Thermogemmata fonticola: one gene and its partner. Each later gene encodes a partner of the first gene's protein in a complex. Links are inferred from orthologs where the notes say so. Each region holds a gene or a part of one and is shown on either strand. Other genes may lie near its edges.

Evidence for each region. Proteins that work in one complex are often made in the same cells at the same time.
Region 2: the proteins of mnmG (region 1) and H0921_RS03345 are in contact, whole or in part, in a solved structure (PDB 9HIP), measured with the Escherichia coli proteins. The link is inferred for Thermogemmata fonticola from one-to-one orthologs.

Annotation. Positions count from the first base shown.
Region 1 is NZ_JACEFB010000001.1:248,279-256,643, reverse strand. What follows is about bases 3,043-5,920. They hold mnmG (tRNA uridine-5-carboxymethylaminomethyl(34) synthesis enzyme MnmG), read right to left. Parts: upstream 5,459-5,920; coding sequence 3,626-5,458; downstream 3,043-3,625. Other genes in these bases: H0921_RS00925 (phospho-sugar mutase), read left to right, coding at 5,721-5,920. In the rest of the region: H0921_RS00945 (ComF family protein), read right to left, coding at 1-232; H0921_RS00940 (sensor histidine kinase), read right to left, coding at 386-2,107; H0921_RS00935 (response regulator), read right to left, coding at 2,251-2,832; more of H0921_RS00925, read left to right, coding at 5,921-7,670; cyaB (class IV adenylate cyclase), read left to right, coding at 7,868-8,365. UniProt on the Escherichia coli protein: NAD-binding protein involved in the addition of a carboxymethylaminomethyl (cmnm) group at the wobble position (U34) of certain tRNAs, forming tRNA-cmnm(5)s(2)U34.
Region 2 is NZ_JACEFB010000001.1:925,790-929,327, forward strand. The notes cover bases 1-2,929. They hold H0921_RS03345 (tRNA modification GTPase), read right to left. Parts: upstream 2,200-2,929; coding sequence 802-2,199; downstream 1-801. Other genes in these bases: H0921_RS03340 (ABC transporter permease), read right to left, coding at 1-633; H0921_RS03350 (carboxypeptidase M32), read left to right, coding at 2,406-2,929. Outside these bases: more of H0921_RS03350, read left to right, coding at 2,930-3,538. UniProt on the Escherichia coli protein: Exhibits a very high intrinsic GTPase hydrolysis rate. Involved in the addition of a carboxymethylaminomethyl (cmnm) group at the wobble position (U34) of certain tRNAs, forming tRNA-cmnm(5)s(2)U34.

The DNA.
Region 1 (8,365 bases):
CCTTCGCACGGCAGGTGGGACATGCTTGATCCCCCTCGGTGAAGGCACCAATCGTGGCGGCACACCGGCGACACCGATGATGAGGGTCCGAGGCCACCTCTTTCCAGCATGAGAAGCAAAGCCCGTGCCGGATCGGGCCGCCTTCTGCCTCTCCAGCCAAGCAAACCCAGCAGCGGTTGGGAGTGATCAGCTCCGTGACATGGAACAGCCACCGGTGCCCAGGCCAGGCCATCGCTGCCCACCTACGAGAAGAGGGAAACCGATTGCCCATTAACGATAACGAGAATCCAGGAAACGCACCAGGTGTTGGATTTCTGGCACACTTTCCCATCCGAGGGATTTGCGGGAAAAGCGAGTTTGACGGAGGGATCAGGGAATGTACATTCTAAGCCGATTGGCGCAGGAGAGCCGGCGGATCGACACAACGCGGCAGGGAAATGCGGAAGCGACCCGGTGTTTCTGGGAGGGGTTCGTAGCGGAGATTGCCCTCATTTTGCTGCAATAGTCTCCAAGCGAGGGGCAGTCCCAGGCCGCGCCCGCGCCCGGCTTCGCGTCCAGAGTAGAAGGGGTCAAAAGCATGCTCTGCCGCGGCGGGCGAAAGCCCTGGCCCGCTATCCTCCACGAGGATGTGAAGCCAAGCCGGAGTCGCTTCGACGCGGAGCCGCACCCAGCCCCCTGCCGCCGCAGCTTCGACCGCATTACGCAAAACCGCCCCGAGGCCTTGCAGCACCTGCTTAATGTCAATGTTCAACCACAATGCGGGATCATCGGCCTGGATTTCCAGGCGGACCTGCGAGGTCTGGAGCACTTCATGCAGTTCCCGCCGCAAAGCCAAAAGCAGTTCGGTCAAGGGGACGGGGCTACGTTGCGGGCGCGGCGGACGGGCAAAAGTCATGACGTCCTTGAGCAGGTCGGCAATACGCTGGGACTGCTTCAGGATGACCTGGAAGGCTTCGCGGCGCTGAGTGTCTGTCTCCTTGCGGAGCAAGTTCTGGACTTGCGCGGTGATAATCGCCAGGGGGTTGTTGATCTCATGGGCTGCACCTGCGGCGAACTCTGCCAAGGCCGCCAATTTGGCTTGCTGGAGCTGGGAGGCTGCTTGGCGGCCGGCGCGTTCCAATGCCGCGTGGAGTTGATCGACCTCGTTCTCGAACCGGGCGATGACCGTCGCGCCCTGCTGCTGCCGGTGGCCCAACGCTTGCCGCAGCAAGGGCAAGAGAAGGGGTACTTGGTAAGGGTCATCGGCGGTACTGCCAGCGGTCAGACATGCAGGATTCTCGGATTGTGACGATTTACCGTCATCAGGGTCTGAAAGCCGGGGAGCGCCCTCCGCCAGAGCCTTCGGAGCGAAGGGGGGTCCATCCGCAGATGAAGAAGTGACGGTCAGGACCTCCGTATCGGTTTCCGGCGTCAAACCCAGCGCCGCGGCGGCAGGGTCGGCCCGTTCCACTTCCCGCCAGGCCCACTGCACGAGAGGAACCAGCGGCGGCACCTCGCCATTCTCCGCGAATTGGGAGGCGAGGGAAGAGGGCAGGTGGAGTTTCCCCACGATCTCGGAGAGCCAGGGAGGTAGATTCCAGCGGAGGGCCAAACGCCGGGCGATGGCGGCATGATCCAGTCCCCACGTGGCCTGTTGCCGAGTCCGCGGAGCATGCTGGGCTTGCGGGTCATGAAGGACATCGCCGAGAGCCAGCGGGTCAATGGCCGCGACGGCATACCAGCCCAAAGGCGCCAAGAGGGCCGCGAAATAGGCTTGGGAGGGAGACACCCGCCGGGATTGACGTGCCGCCGCCGCAGCCTGTCGGGCCGCTTGACAGGCCCATTGCCACAGGCGTTGCCAAGCATGGCTGGACCAGGGGAGAACGCCACATGCTGGCCGCTGGAGGTAAGCGAGAACCCAAGCCGGCAAGCGCGGGGAAGCGAGTTCAGCCACGGTCCAATTTTGCGGAAACGAGAGGCTGGGAGCAAGGCGCAGTAGAAGCAGGGCGAGGGCCGGGTCCAGCTTAGCTCGCTGGGGAAGCGTCTCCGGCTTGTCCGCCAGAGCGATCAAATTGTCGGTTCGAGGGCACAGCCAAGGGAGATTGGCTGCCGCCATCCCGACCGCCATCCCAGGCACGCGGCACTCCTTCCTTGGAGCCACTGGTTCTCTACAGGTTCCATTGGGCGAGCAGGTTCATTTTCAGGCCTGCTACCGCAGGAGAATCCAGAAGCGGTACATCTCCTGCGGCTTTCCCCACCTTGCAGACAAGGTCACACCAGCATGTTCGACTCCATTCCGAGCTGAGCGCACATCTTCTCAATCAGGACGTCAATATCAAACGGCTTGGCGAGGAAGTCATCCGCACCCGCCAGTTTCAGCTCCTGGACCTTGTCCTCTTCAATCATGCCGGAGATGCAAATGATGCGCACATCTTCCATGTTGGGGTCGGAGCGGACGCGGTGGCAGACTTCCCGTCCGTTGATGTCCGGCAGCATCACGTCCAGGATGATGATGTCGGGGTGATATTCCTTGACCATCATGCCGGCATCGAAGCCGTTGGAGGCGATGCGGACCTCAAAGCGGCCATCCTCTTGCAAAGCCTGGCTGATGGTCGCCACCAGGTCCGGCTCGTCATCCACCAGCAGGACCTTGCGCTTGCCGCTTTCGAGGGCATCGGTCGGGATGCCGTGGTCCTTCATGAACTTGTACAGAGCTTCGCGGGGAATCCGCCGGAACTTGGAACCGGGCACGCGGAAGCCCTTGAGCTGGCCGCTGTCGAAGCAGCGGATGATCGTTTGCTGGGACACTTTGCAGATTTTCGCAGCTTCTCCCGTGGTAAATACAGTCTTCATAGTCAACCCACCTTGCCGGCTTGACCGGCGTTGTGCGGTCCCTGTCCGTGCGTCACTGCCGTTGGGGACCGGAATCCCTTCCCAAAAACTTACCGCATTCCCGAAATGAGGAGCCAGAGGTCAAGACTTTCTCTTGCCACTCTGGCAGGACGGCGTGTGAGGCGAGGCGATCCGAGGTCTGGCCCCACTGACGCGTCGGTCTCTGATGGCATCCTAACGTGAGAGAAAATGTCGGCCAAGCGGGATTGCCCCAAGAGTCAGCCATGCTTCGCTCTCGGACTGCCACGCTCCCCATTTTCCTCTCACTCCCTTCAGGTTTGCCAGAACCTCTAGTACCTTCACCTTACCTCGTTCGTCAAGTTCTATCAGTCTTCTAGCATAGCCTATCCCGCGGAGTCGATCATTGTTGTTATCGGCAGCCTGATCGGTCCTCCTCAATCCAAACTCGCCAGTTTGCCTGTTTGGTGTATTTTGGCTGCACCCAAGGGTATCCGGCTGTGCAGGAGGGACCTCAGGGTTGGTCCTTCCGTCTGGCCCAACCGTTCAGCCCCCTGTCAAGGAGGATAGCCTCCGGGGACCGACTTTTGCGGGATAGCATGGCCCTGACCACTTGGCAAGGTCAGGATGGGGACAGCCATCGCCGCTCTTCCCAAGAATAGGTCCAAGAGGGAGGGGAAGAGGGCCGATGCGCGCCACGGGAGGCGGGGTAGGGTGGGGTATTTGGCGGCTGAGCCGAGAACGAACCCGCGCCCGTTACCCCGGTTTCCCTGTGTGCGGGACCCCTCATAGCAACTCATTCCAAATAAAACAACAGCACTGCGAGGTCGGCGGGGGTGATGCCACTGATCCGGCTTGCCTGGCCCAGACTGGCTGGTCGAATCCGGCTCAATTTCTCACGGGCCTCGTAACGCAACTGGGGCACAGCGAAATAGTCAAAATGCGGGGGGATGGCCTTGTTCTCCAGCTTGCGGAAACGCTCGATCTCCGCCGCCTGCCGTTGAATATACCCGCCGTACTTCGCCTCCAGGCATACCTGCTCCACCACCTCTGGGTATTGTTCCCAGACCCGCAAGGGGGGATGGCGTTCGCACAGGTCGGTCCAGGTGATCTCCGTGCGACGGAGCCAGGCTTCTAGGGTTATCCCGTCGTGGGAATGCTGGCGGAGATACTCTTGCAGCTCGGCGATCCGTTGTTCTTTGCGTTGCAAGCGCTCCCACGTCGTGGCATCGACGGAACCGATGCGATAGCCGATGGGCGTGAGCCGGCGGTCCGCATTATCATGGCGGAGCATGAGGCGGTACTCCGCTCGCGAAGTGAACATGCGGTAGGGTTCATCAACTCCCTTGGTGACCAGGTCATCGATCAGGACGCCAATGTAGGCCTGGCTGCGATCGAGGATGAGCGGGGGCTGGCCCTTGAGTTTGAGGGCGGCGTTCAGCCCGGCCATCAAGCCCTGAGCCGCCGCTTCCTCGTAACCGGTAGTGCCGTTGATTTGTCCGGCGAAGTACAGCCCCGCGACCCGTTTGGTTTCCAGCGTCGGGAACAATTGCGTGGGGGGAGCGTAGTCGTATTCAACGGCATAACCCCAGCGCATGACTTCCGCATTCTGCAAGCCGGGAATTAGCCGGAGCATGGCCGCCTGCACGTCTTTCGGCAGACTGGTGCTAATCCCATTGCAGTAGTATTCCCAGGTGTTGAGACCCTCCGGTTCGAGGAAGATGGTGTGGCTGGTTTTGTCGGCGAAGCGCACGACTTTGTCTTCGATACTGGGGCAGTAGCGCGGGCCTCGGCTGCGGATTTGGCCGCTGTACATCGGGGCGCGATGGAGATTGGCCCGGATCAGCTCATGGACTTCCGGCGTGGTATGGGTGGCGTGGCAGGGAAGTTGGGGCAGGGTCACGCGCTCCGTCCGGAAGCTGAAGGGGCGCGGGGTCTCTCCCGGTTGGATTTGGCACTGGGAAAAGTCGATGGTGCGCCCGTTGAGCCGGCAAGGGGTACCGGTCTTGAAGCGGGACAGTTCAAAGCCGGCGCTCGCGAGGCTTTCGCTCATTTTTTCCGCCGAGACATCGCCGGCCCGACCTCCCGGCGTCTTGGCCTCGCCCGTGTGCATGATCGCCTTGAGAAAGGTCCCCGTGGTGAGGACCACCGCCTCCGCGAAGTAGTGCGTATCTCCCCGACAAACTACGCCGCGAACCCGCAGGCGGGCCGGTGTGGATGAGTCCTGATACGGCTCCAAGATCAGCCCTTCAACCAACTCCTGGCGGAGAGTGAGATTGGATTGTTCTTCCACCAGGCGCTTCATGGTGAACTGGTACAGTTTCTTGTCGCACTGGGCGCGGGGAGAATGCATGGCCGGCCCTTTGGAAGCGTTGAGCATGCGGAAGTGGATGGTACTGGCATCGGTGCACAGCCCCATGACTCCACCCAAAGCGTCGATCTCCCGGACGATTTGGCCTTTGGCCACGCCGCCGATCGCCGGATTGCAACTCATCTGCGCCACCGTGTCCGCGTTGAGGGTGAGCAGACAGGTGCGCAATCCTAGCCGGGCGCAGGCCATCGCCGCTTCGACGCCCGCATGCCCGGCTCCCACGACCACCACATCGTAACGATATTCCAACCGACTCACCGCTATCCTACCTCGCACTCGCTCCTAGCCTGGCTCCGAACCTGTGACCTCAGCTTCCGATGAGGGCGGGCCGGACCGCGCCGATCCCCCCGGTTCCAGACAGAGCACTCGCGTCGTCGGAATCGTGGCCGCCCGGCATGCCCCAACAGTTTCTACTCATATCCTATCAGTAACGGTGTCTTCTATCAGCACTAGCGCCGTGTCGTATCTTAGGATCAGCGGTGTTTGCGACCTTTCTGGGGAGCAAAAACAGGGGCCGAACATGAACGACTGGCTCGAAGCCGCACGAGCGGGTTTCGCTTCGCTAGAGGTGGATGATTCCCTGCGGCAGCAGGCTCTGGGCTACTTGCAACAATGGCTGACACAACCGGAGTTCGCCCCCTACGTGCCGCAGCTTCAGTGGCTGATCGAAAACGGACGCTGGTCCCTATTACTGGATTCCTTCTACCAGGTCCTGCCCTTTGGGACCGGCGGGCGTCGGGGTGCGGTGGGAATCGGCCCGAACCGGATGAATCTGTGGACGCTCGGCGCTTCGGTCCAGGGGCATTGCGACTATTTGCACCAGCGCTTTCCAGATGTTCGCCCATTGCAAGTCGTGCTGGCCTATGACGTGCGGCGCTTCGAGGACCGTCGGGGGGTGTACAACCCGCAGTTGCCGAATCCGGTGCTACATCTGTCCAGCCGGGATTTTTGCCATTACGCCGCGGGTGTATATGCCGCCAACGGGATTCACGTCCACATTCTGCCACCGGATTCACCCCGTTACATGGCGACGCCGGAGCTGTCGTTCACCATCCGCCACCTGCGGGCACACGGCGGGCTGAACATGACCGCCAGCCATAATCCTCCGGATGACAACGGGAGCAAGTTTTACAACGAGGCTGGAGCCCAGCCGGTGCCGCCGGAAGATCAGATCATGAGCGAATGCGTCGAGCAAGTACGGGTGATCCGGCACATGCCGTGGGAAGAGGCGGTGCGCCAGGGGAAAGTGCATTTCCTGGACGACGGCCCGCACCGAGCTTACATCGCCTTGTGCCGCAAGCAGTCGCTGATCCCGCCGCCCCGGTTCGATGAAATCCGCGTGGTATTCACGCCGTTGCATGGCTGCGGCACCTTCTGCGCCGGGGAAGTGCTGGAAGCCCAAGGATTCCGCCCCATCCCTGTGCCAGAGCAAATGACACCGGATGGTCAATTCCCGAACGTAACGAAAACTCCGAACCCGGAGGTGCCGGAGTGCCTGGATCGGGCGGAAGCGGTGGCCCGCGAGCACGCCGCCGACCTGGTCATCGCCACCGACCCGGATGCGGATCGCCTCGGCGGTCTCGCCAGTACTCGGCCTGAAGGCGGACCGCCGTACCACTTCCTCACAGGGCAGGAAATCGCTGCCTTGCTGACCTGGTTCAAACTGGAGCAACTCGCCTCCCGCGAAGCGCTGCCGAACGCCCCCATCGTCATCACCACGCTCGTGACGACGGGCCTGATCACCCGGATCGGCCAGCATTTCGGTGCCCAGGTGATCAACGACTTGCTGGTCGGTTTCAAATACCACGCGGATGTACTGGCACGCTTGGAAAGCACGGGACAATACGGCGACGTGCGCGGCAGCCTGGAAGATTTCGTCATTGCCACGGAAGAAAGCCACGGCGTACTGGTGACCCCGGAAATCCGGGATAAGGACTCGGCAGGAGCGGCCTTATTGCTCGCGGAAGCCGCCTTGGACCAAAAGCGCCGCCAATCCACCTTACCAGCCCTGCTGGCAGAACTGCATCGCCGCTTCGGTTACTTCCGCAACGAGCTACGCAACATCGCCCTTACGGGAGTCGAGGGGAAGCAGCAGATGCAGCGGATGATGGATCAACTGCGCCGTTCGCCGCCGGCCCGCATCGCTGGCTGGAATGTTTCGCGCTTCGAGGACCTGCTCGATGAACAGGGACGTTTAGGCCCCTACCAGGGCGACACGGATCGCGCCGCTCGGAACTTCCTCGTCTTTCTCCTACAAGGTGACAGGGGAATGACAGGGAAGATCTGCCTGCGGCCCAGCGGCACCGAACCCAAGGCCAAGGCCTACTTTGAGGTTAGCACGCCGCCATGCCCGCCGGAGCTGTCCGAGACGGAGTGGGCAGCCTGGCAACGACAAGCCGATGAGGCCAGCGCCACCCTGGCCGATCACTTCCTGCGCTTGGCACTGGGGCATATCGGTCTGACACCATAAGGGACCTGCCTGGGAACACAACAGGAGGAGAACGAGTTATATAGACCCTACTGCCTCGCTCCAGGAAGATAGCTCGATACTAAATGTCGAAAACACGATGATATACCGTGTAGATTCTAGAGATTTCTCATGGGATAATTGTGTTGTGGTCTTATTATTGAAGTTAATATGAAGCATGCAGTGAATAGGTATCTCAGATGCTGGAAGTAGAAATTCGCTACCGCCTGACCGATGCCGATGCCTTGCGCCAACGCTTGGCGGAATGGGGGGCAGAGGAGCCAAGCGAACGGATCGAGACGGACCACTACTTCAACGCGCCGCACAAGGACTTCCGCAAGACAGATGAGGCGTTGCGCTTGCGCTGTGTTGGGGAGACCAATCGCCTGACTTACAAGGGTCCGCGGCGGGATTCGCAGACGAAAACCAGGCCGGAAATCGAGGTGCCTTTGGCCAATGGCCAAGAGACGGCCCGGCAGGCGCGGGACTTTCTCATCGCCCTCGGCTTCCGCTACGTCGCTACGGTGTCCAAACGCCGCCAGGTCTATCGCTTGCAACGGCGGGGGTTTCCCGTCGAGATTTGCTTTGACGATGTATACCAAGTTGGCTCATTTGTCGAAGTGGAAATCCTGACAGAAGATGAGAACTACGAGCAAGCTAAAGCTACACTCTTGCAGATCACCCAGGAATTAGGATTG
Region 2 (3,538 bases), 680 kb from region 1 along the record:
GCCTTGGGTCATCATCTGCGGGTCCGGTGGAGGGATCGTTTCCCCCACTGGGGACAAGACGGGCGAAGCGGCATCCCCGGAGGGAGGAGAGAACAGGCGAGAATGGCGCCGCAGTTGCTCGTGCCGCTCGCGGGCTTCGGGGGACAGGTCGAAGCTGGGTTTTTCCGCACCTTTCTGCCGTACCAAGTACTCGCGAAAGCCGCCTACCGCTGCCCGCCCCACGGGATCGATACCGATAAGACGGACCGGCTTTGTTTGCTCTTCCATCCCAAAGCGGAAGCGCAAAATGGCAAAGACTTCTATGGTGGGAGTCATCGCCTCGATGTGAGAGGCCACAGCACTGGAGCGAATCAGACTCATCATCTCATCTGGCGTGAGCGGTATCGTTCGGCCATCCGCATCAAATAATGGATAACCTACAGCATCATATTTCACAAATCCATCCATACGTGTCGTATCGATGATGACATCGGAAAGTATGCCGTGAAGTCGATCTTTCAACTTGGTACTGAAACCACTCATCACGGAATTGACGACGATGAGAGTTGCCACCCCCAGCATCATGCTCACAATACAAATGAAAGCCAGATAACGCGTCTGGAGATAGCGAAGACACAGGAGCAAGCGATACACGGTCAATCCTCAGCAGGCGAGTGAAACACCCTGTCCAATTTTACCCGAAGAGGGTACTCTTCCAACGAGTTCGCTAGCGGTTCATACCAGTTTCTGCGCTTTCTGAAAAGCCGAAGTGCACGGAGTAGCTAGGTTGTTCATTTCCGCGGTGGTTATCCCGCCTTGGAATTACTTGCCGATGCAAAACCGCGAGAATATGCGATCGAGCAGCTCGTTGGTATAGACGACCCCAGTGAGTTCACCCAACTGATGCAGGGCCGCGCGCAGAGCAGCCGCTGGAAATTCCAACGGTTCCTGAGCAACAATCTGTTCCGCCGCCGCTTGCAAGTGCCGGACAGCCGCTTCCAAGTGATGTTGACACCGGCTGGATCCCGGAGCCAGGGAAGACGGAGGCCGCGTGGCCAGCTTCTCGCGCAAGAGCAAGCGGAGCGGGCCCAATCCCTCCGCTGATAATACGGAACAGGCCACATCCGCTGGCCAAGCGCCCGCGGTCAGACTTGGATGGGTATCAGTCGGCAAGTCCGCTTTGGTGCGTACCCGCACGACAATGGCCGAACTCCAGGCTTCGGGCGATTGGGGGTGATCCGGAGGAAGAAAGGCGCCCTTCTCATCACACCAGAGAATGACATCTGCGTGTTCTGCCGCTTGACGGGCCAGATGCTGCGCTTGTTCTTCGATGCCGTCCCCCGCCGGTTGCCAACCCGCTGTATCGACGAGTTCGACACGGACTCCCTCAAGGTTGCAGCAGTGCGTCAGGTAATCGCGGGTCGTACCCGGCATAGGACTCACCAATGCTTGGGCACCGCTGAGAGCATTGAAGAGACTGCTCTTGCCCGCATTGGGAGGACCCACCAGAACGATCCGGGGGAGCCGGCCCGCGACCTGCCGTCCTTGAAGTTGCTGTAACAATCCCTGCAAGCGATCCATCCCATCTTGAATCCGCTGGAACGCTTCCTGGGGCGTGAGGAACGTGATGTCTTCGTCCACGAAATCCAAATTGGCCTCCAGGTCCGCCAACAGGTTCAGCAAGTCGTCGCGTAATGTCTGAAGCGGTCCGGATAACCCTCCCGCGAGTTGTTGTAGGGCACGCTGGAGATCGCTCTGATCATCGGCCTCAATGACGGCACGGATGGCTTCAGCTTGGGCCAGGTCTTTTTTTCCTGCAAGAAACGCACGCAAAGTGAACTCTCCAGGCCGGGCTGCTCGGGCGCCTGCGCGCAAAAGCTCCGCGATGAGTTGCTCGACCAGAGGTGGGGACCCCAGGGTGTGAATTTCCGCCATATCTTGCCCAGTATAAGAGCGGGGGGCAAAGAAGCGATAAAGCCAAGCGGGTAACGGCGCGGAAACGCCTTGGAGAAAGACAGAACCGGGAATCACCCTGCGGCGATCGGCCTGGGTAGGGCTAATGCTACCATCGCTCCCCGTTGGCCGGAAAATGGCCGCTGTGATATGGTGTGCCTCGGGGCCGCTGAGGCGTACAATGGCACGCGTCCCCGCTCCTGGAGCGGAACTGAGCGCGACGATCGTATCTTCGGGGTCCGGCAGATCAACCTTTTCGAATGCCATGATATTGTGTCCATCCTCCCTATTGTCATCATATTCTGCTCCCTTCTCCTTCGCTGTCGCTATCTGTCCTTGGAACAAGAGAGAAAAACAGAGCTGGCCAGAAATGATATGAGGAAACATCTTAGGAATACAGAGACCTCTTTGCGTACAATCCAGAGTACGATGCCGCTCACGAGTTCGAGGACACACCGAGAAAGGATAACACCATGACGCCTACTGAAGCCTACGCCGCACTGGTACGGCGGTCGAAGGAAATCGGTATCATCCATTCGTGTGCGGCTCTCCTGAGTTGGGATCAACAGACCTATATGCCGCCGCAAGGTGCACGCTGGCGTGGAGAGCAGATGGCCTATCTCTCGGCGCTGGCTCATCAGAAACTGGCCGATCCGCAGGTAGGAGAATGGCTCGCCCAGGTGGAATCCTCGACACTGACAGCGGACCCACAATCCGATGAGGCTGCAAATATCCGGGAGTGGCGGCGCAGTTATGAACGAGCGATTCGTGTTCCCGCGGCTTTAGTTGAGGAGTTGGCGCGGGTGACGACTGCCGCTCAGCAAGTTTGGCAGGAAGCCAAAGCGCAAAACCGCTATAAGGCATTCCAGCCGCATCTGGAGAGAATCGTCTCCCTCAAAAGAGAGGAGGCCCACGCTCTCGGCTATTCTGGCCATCCCTATGATGCTTTGCTGGATGAATACGAACCGGGGATGACCACCGAGGAAGTTCGCTCGCTCTTCACTCATTTGACGCGGGAATTGACCCCGTTAATTCAACGCTGGTCGGAGAGTGCTCGCCGTCCTGATACGAGTATTCTGCGGCGGGATTACCCTGTCGAGCGTCAGCGGATTTTCGCCGAGGCTGCCGCGGCAGCTTTAGGTTTTGACTTCTCCCAAGGGCGCCTGGATGTCACCGCTCATCCTTTTTGCACCGGCATCGGGCCTGGGGACTGCCGCATCACCACCCGCTACAATCCGCGTTATTTCAGCGAGGCTTTCTTTGGGGTACTTCATGAGACAGGCCACGCGTTGTATGAAATGCATCTTCCTGCAGAGCATGCCGGGACCCCGCTGGGCACAGCGTGTTCTCTGGGCATCCATGAATCCCAGTCCCGTCTGTGGGAGAATCAGGTCGGCAGGGGCCGGCCTTTCTGGGAACATTTCTTCCCGCGCTTGCAACAGACATTCCCTCACGCCCTTGCTGACATATCACTGGAGACATTTTACTTTGCTATCAATGAAGTGCGCCCATCTTTGATCCGTGTAGAAGCCGATGAGGTCACTTACAATCTCCATATTGTCCTGCGATTTGAACTGGAAACGGAGATGCTGACGGGGAATCTTCA